3 regions of the Paenibacillus sp. SEL1 genome follow, and region 1 is predicted to be linked to each of the others. Evidence: riboswitches for the same ligand, from Rfam matches in the RefSeq annotation. Region 1 holds a riboswitch; each other region holds the start of a gene.
What was found. A riboswitch is a leader RNA that binds a small molecule or an ion and turns the genes downstream of it on or off. The one in region 1 is predicted to bind glycine.

Region 1 (2,265 bases):
AGGATTGCAATTCTACGACAATGTATTTGATGAGCTGCGCAAGTATGGTATTGAACCGCTGGTAACATTGTCACATTATGAAACACCGCTAGGTCTGACTCAGAAGTATAATGGTTGGCTGGGACGTGAAGTCATACAGCATTACGTAAATTATGCCGAAACGGTGTTTACACGCTATAAGGATAAAGTAAAAATACTGGCTGACCTTTAATGAAATCAATGTAATGACCATGAGCCCGTTCACCGGTGGCGGTGTGGTTATTGACCTTTGTGCATGACACGTATCGCATTGATTACTTGCGTCAGCATATTGCCCAAATAAAGGAAGCGATTGCCGACGGTGTTGATCTGCTTGGCTACACCAGCTGGGGTCCTATCGACCTTGTGAGCATGTCTACTTCTGAAATGTCCAAGCGCTACGGATTTATTTACGTTGATCTGGATGATGACGGTAACGGAACGCTCAAACGCTCCAAAAAGGACTCATTTAACTGGTATAAAAATGTGATAGCAACCAATGGTGAAGAATTGTAATTCCATATCATCTCGGGCGGATATAGCAGAAGACATCCTAAGGATGAAATTTGCTGTACCCGCTTTTTTGATAGACATAATAATATTTCAGAGGGCTTCACAAACTTTTCACTTGTAATAAGCTGAAAGTTTTCTGTATAATGAATAAAAATTTCATATGTCTGGTTGATGTTTGCGGGAGATGGAACGAAAGTTCCGACCGAAGGGGCAAAACTCTCAGGTGCTTAGGCTGATTACAGCAACAAGCGGGGACCGTAAACGGACAGAACTCTGGAGAGACCCTTAATTGGGCGCCGAAGGTGCACCGCAGAGAACATCTGCTTAAACTCTCAGGCAAAAGGACAGAGACGCGAATAACCTGTGACAGGGAATACCCTAGGCTTTTTTATGAGCTATTAGAGGTAGTAACCTGCACAAGATGGTTGTATTTTTTCGTGCCTTTAACCTCTCCAGGAGTCGAATCAGCTGATTTGACTCTTTTTTGTTTTCTAATATGCTGGAGGAGCGGGTTGAAATGAATTTGGTACATGTATTAGAAACGATTGACAGCTGGATATGGGGAGCGCCGCTTCTTATTCTCGTAATGGGCACGGGGTTGTGGCTAACGATCCGTTTGAAGCTGCTTCAGGTTATTCGATTGCCTTTGGCGCTCAAGCTAATTGGTAAAGCGCCGGACGAAGGTAGTGGAGATGTAAGCAGCTTCGGAGCATTGAGTACGGCACTGGCAGCTACTGTAGGTACAGGAAGTATTGTTGGCGTGGCGACAGCAATCAAGCTGGGTGGGCCCGGTTCATTATTCTGGATGCTGGTTGCAGCTTTTTTCGGGATGGCAACCAAATATGCGGAAGGATTATTATCCGTTAAATACCGTGTTAAAGACCGGAACGGACAATTTTCGGGTGGTCCGATGTATTATATTGAAAACGGACTTGGCCGCCGTTTCAAGCCGCTGGCGATGTTGTTTGCCTTTTCTGGTGTTCTTGTAGCCCTATTTGGAATCGGTACTTTTCCGCAAGTAAAGGCTATCGTTTCTTCGACGGAAAGTAGCTTTGGAGTGCCAACGGTAGTTACAGCGATCATTATTTCCGTGTTAACGGCTGTTGTTACGATTGGAGGACTCAAAAGTATTGCCAAGGTATCCACAAAGATTGTTCCATTCATGTCGGGGCTCTATATCGTAGTTTGCTTAATTGTACTCATTAAGTTTGCAGGAGAGCTTCCTCATGCGATTGCTTTAGTATTACAAGGGGCCTTCTCGACCACATCTGCAACGGGTGGATTTGCCGGAGCGACGATTATGTTGGCGATGCGAAGCGGAGTTGCCAGAGGTATTTTTGCTAATGAAGCCGGTTTGGGAAGTGCGCCAATTGCAGCAGCAGCTGCTAAGACGAAATGGCCTGCAGAACAAGGGCTGATATCCATGACAGGCGTATTTATTGATACGATGATTATTTGTAATCTGACGGGATTTACGTTGCTGGTTACGGGAATATGGAGTGGAAATGACGATGGAGGTCTGATGACCCAGCATGCGTTTTCCAGTGCCTTTCCGGCTGGTGCAGAGCTCGTGACGATTAGCCTTATTTTATTTGCGTTCACAACGATACTTGGCTGGAATTACTACGGAGAACGTTGTGTTGAATATTTACTGGGTGTCAAATGGATTAAACCATACCGTTATCTGTTCATCGCACTTGTAGCAGGAGGTGCGTTCATCAAGTTGGAAGCCAT
Region 2 (2,265 bases), 1.8 Mb from region 1:
ACGGCTCCCAGCCCGTTGCGCACGATGCACGGAATCTCCACGAGTCCGGCGACGGGGTCGCAAATCAGGCCGAGCGTGTTCTTAAGGGCGAGACCCACGGCGTGAACAGCCTGTTCAGGCGTACCACCGCGCAGCTCGACCATAGCGCCAGCGGCCATCCCGATAGCTGAGCCAATCTCAGCCTGACAGCCTCCCTCGGCGCCAGAAATGAAGGAGTTGTTGGCGATCACGTAGCCAATAGCACCAGCGGCGAACAGGCCGTTCACCATATGCTCATCATCCCAGCCGAACCGTTCCTGCGCACTGATGAATACACCAGGGATAACCCCACATGAGCCTGCGGTAGGCGTGGCGACAATGCGACCCATAGATGCATTAACCTCCGACACGGAGAGGGCATAAGCCATGGCGAGCGCGGAGGCATCACCGGAGCAGGTTTCCCCTGCCCGCAGATACTCGGCTAGGCGCTTGCCGTCCCCGCCCGTCAATCCACTGCGGGATACGGTGTCTTGTGTCTGTCCGCGATGAACGGCTTCCTTCATGACTTCATAATAATCAGACATTTGACGGAAGATTTCTTCCTCCGTTGTATTCGTTTCTTGTACCTGCTCTTGAATCATCAAGCGGCCAATCGTGGTGGATTCTTCAGCGCATAAAGCGCTGATCTCATGCAAATGGCTAAACCGCATCGGATTCAGCTCCTTTTTTCAAATTAATCATTTTAATTTCATACATATGAGGCAAAGAGCGCAGTTTTGCGATCAGTTCAGCCGTAGGTGGACTGTCCGTTTCGATGGCGGTAAGTGCTTCACCATCTCGGCCTTTGCGATCCACATGCATATAGGCAATGTTAATGTGAGCCGCGCCCAGCGCTGAAGTTATCGCGCCCAATGTACCGGGCTTATCTGAGTGGAGAAGCACCAGCGTAGGCAGCTCCCCGGTCAGATTGACCCGGAATTCGTTCAGTTGCTGGACATGGATGCTGCCGCCGCCGATGGAGGAGCCCAACAGTGTGCGCTGATCCTCGCCCTTCCACAGCTCGAAACGGACAGTGTTCGGATGAGGGGCGGGGAGTCCGCTAACGGCGAATTCCACGGCCATCCCGGCTTGTTCGGCCCATTGCTCGGCATCGGGAATCCGGTGATCGTCCGTATCGTAATTAAGCAGTCCTGCGATGAGCGCCAGATCTGTACCGTGTCCTTTATACGTATCGGCAAAGGAGCCGTATAATGTCATGCGGGCACGGTCAGGCTGCGCTCCGAGCCAGTGCCGGGCAACGCGTGCGAGTCGCACCGCGCCTGCGGTGTGTGAACTGGAAGGTCCGGTCATGGCCGGGCCGATAATGGAAAATACATCTTTGAAACGCATGGTGTGGCCCCCTGTATGTTCTAATACCATACTATATGGTATTTCCGCGTCTTTGCGCGTTTATGACGGTTCCTAATGCTGACGCGCAATGTGAGCACAAAAAAGGACAGGATAAGGAAGTTTCCCTTATCTCTGTCCTCGTTACCTGAGAGTTTCGTGCGGTGTTCTTACCGCCTTACCCCTTGGGTGGCTTGCGCTCTCTCCAGAGTTGCGTCAGATGACGATACATGGACCTGAGAGATTATCCGCCAGCCGGGTGCTGGCGTCTTGCTCCTTCGGTGCCGCCAGAGTGTAGGCTCCCTGGACAGACTCTCCCGTCATCTTCATTCGCGTATACCGTTCTACATGTCTTTCTTAGGGTAATGTATGCCGTGCTCGGTGTCAATCACAGGGTTCAATTTTTACATAAACAGGTGCGTTTCCAATAAAAAAGATTAAAATTTACATAATTATGGATGAAATCAGGAAGGAATTAGAAGATTGGCGGCTAATCTGATAAAGGACAAGTACATTTATGGAAAACATAGGAGGGATATTGACGTATGGTAAAAGGCTTGCGGTTCACAGGTTCACGCTTAAAAGGGATGCTGCATCTAGCAGCAATCGTATCACTGCTGATCGGGATCTTCGTTCCACTCGGTCAGGTCAAGGCAGAGGGAGCATCGACAGTAGCCGAAGCACTTCAGGGCCAAAGCAGTGGAGGTACGGTGACGGTGGAAGGCTTCATTGTCGGACATGCTACCGGATCGAAAACGGCTAACTTTTCTTCTCCGTTCGCGAATGATTTTAACGTACTGATTGCCGATCAGGCAAATGAACGTAATACGTCTAATCTATTGGATGTACAGCTGACTTCAGCGTATAGAGGGCAATTTGGGCTGTCAGGCCATCCTGAGC
Region 3 (2,265 bases), 160 kb from region 1:
TGTGTCCAGCCAGCTCGGCCAAGTGGCGGGTTAAGGCTCTCTCGTCGAGTCGAGAAGAAAGAGGGAGTTCCCCTTGATATCGAATGGCCTCTGGAATGTCACTGAATAAATCATCGATGGATGAAATGCCGACCACACGCAGCATTTCGGTTTGATCCTGTTCAGTCATAGGGAGATAACGATGCTGCTTCATAGGTTCTGGCTCCTTTCGAAAAGCAAAATTTAAATCGTAAATTAGCTAATAAAAAAGTGTGAGATGGAAAACCCAGAAGTTCATATCTGACATGTTTGCTTTATTGAAATGAAGAGAGTTTAAGATCAGCGCGGACGTTTATAAAAGGGGGCTGCCACCACCTCGGCACGCAGGCGTTTGCCACGAATCTCAACCTCCAGCGGTGTGGAGAGGGCGCTAAAACGACTGTCTACCAAGGCGAGGCCGAGATTACGCTTCAAGGTGGGCGACTGAGTCCCCGTTGTGACCTCACCGATGTGTTGTCCTTCTGCGAATACCGGGTAATGGGCGCGTGGGATACCGCGATCCATCATTTCCAGCCCGATCAATTTGCGAGGAATCCCTTGATCTTTCTGACGTTGCAGTGCTTCTCTACCGATAAAATCTCCTTTATTCAGCTTGACGAAGAACCCTAGACCGGCTTCGAGTGGTGAAATCGTGGCAGATAACTCCTGTCCGTACAGCGGCAACCGTGCCTCAAAGCGTAGGGTATCCCGAGCACCAAGTCCAGCGGGAATCAGCCCATACGACTCACCGGAACGAAGCAAACCCTCCCATATGGCTGTTGCTTCCGCGGCAGGTACGTAAAATTCAAAACCGTCTTCACCCGTATATCCGGTTCGTGAGACGAGTGCTTTTGCTCCGAACAATGGCACATTCTCATGGAAGCGGAAAGATGCCAGATTCGTAATGTCCGTATCTGCCACGGCTGCGGCAATACGTGCTGCTTCCGGTCCTTGCAACGCCAGCAATGCTATCGCATCAGACACATTCTCCATGTGAACGGATGCAGGCATATGGCGAATTAGCCAATCCCAATCCTTATCGATGTTAGAGGCGTTCACAACGAGCATGTAGCGCTCCGGTCCTTTGCAGTAAACAAGCAGGTCGTCTACTACCCCTCCATCGGGGTAACACAGGAGTGAATATTGTGCCTGACCTGGTTCCAACTGGCTGACATCATTCGTGGTCATCCTTTGCAGAAAAGCTTCGGCCTCTTTGCCTTCAACCAAAAATTCGCCCATATGCGATACATCGAATAAACCCGCACGTTGCCGGACGGCCTCATGCTCCTTTTGAATGCCGCTAAACTGAACGGGGAGCTCCCAGCCGCCAAAGTCAATACAACGAACCCCAGACTGCGTCCCGTAGGACGAATATAGCGGTGTTTTTCGCAAATTAGTCATTTTTCCACTCCTATCCGGTGTGATCGGCTAAACAAAAAAGACAGGCCGAAAAAAACGTATAGACGGCAGTCTACACTCTTTTTTCAGCTCTGTCCTTGATACCAGAAAGTTACCCCGGTATGTACCGGGTTTCCCCTTGGGTGATCCGCTCCAATAGCGAATGCTCTCCAGAGATGCGTCCGGCAGAGGTCCTTTTGCCTGAGAGATTCACCTGCAATGCAGGCTTACTCCTTCGGCGCTACCTTCGGGATCAACAGTATATTACCTGGCTTTGCAGATAACAACTTGATCCGATTCGCGTGAACTTATGTTTCATAAGCCGCAACAGCTATGCGAATCTTTTTAGCAGTCTCTCCCTCCGCGTTCATCCGCGTTTGCAGTTGTCGGGGTGTTTCCCAAAGCATTTGCTATAACCCATTAATACGCAAATTCATTCAAAATGTCAATAAAAATGTCATCAAAAACAATAGAAAAAACATTTAATATATAAATAAGGATATGTAAGCGTTTGTTATAAGCTATCATATTTTTATATAGTACGCCATATGAGGTGATATGAAGTATTTTTGTTAGTATTATTGACATGAGTGTTCTTGTTGTCATAATCTTAACCTGTCTAATACAGGTGAGCAAAAGCGATTTTATTCATATGGAAGTGAGGGGAACAGGATGAGTGAAGTAAAGCAGCAACTTTGGTATACAGACGAACATGAGTGGGTTCAGCGCACAGCGGATGGGACGTTGCGGATTGGTATTACAGACTTTGCACAGCATCAACTGGGTGATATTGTTTTTGTAGAATTACCTGAGGTGGGAGTAACGATTGAGCAGGGAGCGGAGATCGGT

Region 2: another riboswitch for glycine. It lies ahead of sdaAB (L-serine ammonia-lyase, iron-sulfur-dependent subunit beta); the one in region 1 lies ahead of ACYCSE_RS03055 (alanine/glycine:cation symporter family protein).
Region 3: another riboswitch for glycine. It lies ahead of gcvT (glycine cleavage system aminomethyltransferase GcvT); the one in region 1 lies ahead of ACYCSE_RS03055 (alanine/glycine:cation symporter family protein).

The regions. Positions count from the first base shown of each region.
Region 1 covers NZ_CM137723.1:675,622-677,886, reverse strand. Annotated here, with positions in the region: partial or broken gene ACYCSE_RS03060 (glycoside hydrolase family 1 protein) at 1-534, shown strand, start outside; glycine riboswitch at 700-776, shown strand; glycine riboswitch at 795-889, shown strand; gene ACYCSE_RS03055 (alanine/glycine:cation symporter family protein) at 1,049-2,265, shown strand, end outside.
Region 2 covers NZ_CM137723.1:2,435,954-2,438,218, forward strand. Annotated here, with positions in the region: gene sdaAA (L-serine ammonia-lyase, iron-sulfur-dependent, subunit alpha) at 1-689, opposite strand, end outside; gene sdaAB (L-serine ammonia-lyase, iron-sulfur-dependent subunit beta) at 679-1,368, opposite strand; glycine riboswitch at 1,580-1,695, opposite strand; gene ACYCSE_RS11185 (DUF6359 domain-containing protein) at 1,911-2,265, shown strand, end outside.
Region 3 covers NZ_CM137723.1:514,371-516,635, reverse strand. Annotated here, with positions in the region: gene gcvPA (aminomethyl-transferring glycine dehydrogenase subunit GcvPA) at 1-193, opposite strand, end outside; gene gcvT (glycine cleavage system aminomethyltransferase GcvT) at 319-1,419, opposite strand; glycine riboswitch at 1,596-1,694, opposite strand; gene gcvH (glycine cleavage system protein GcvH) at 2,089-2,265, shown strand, end outside.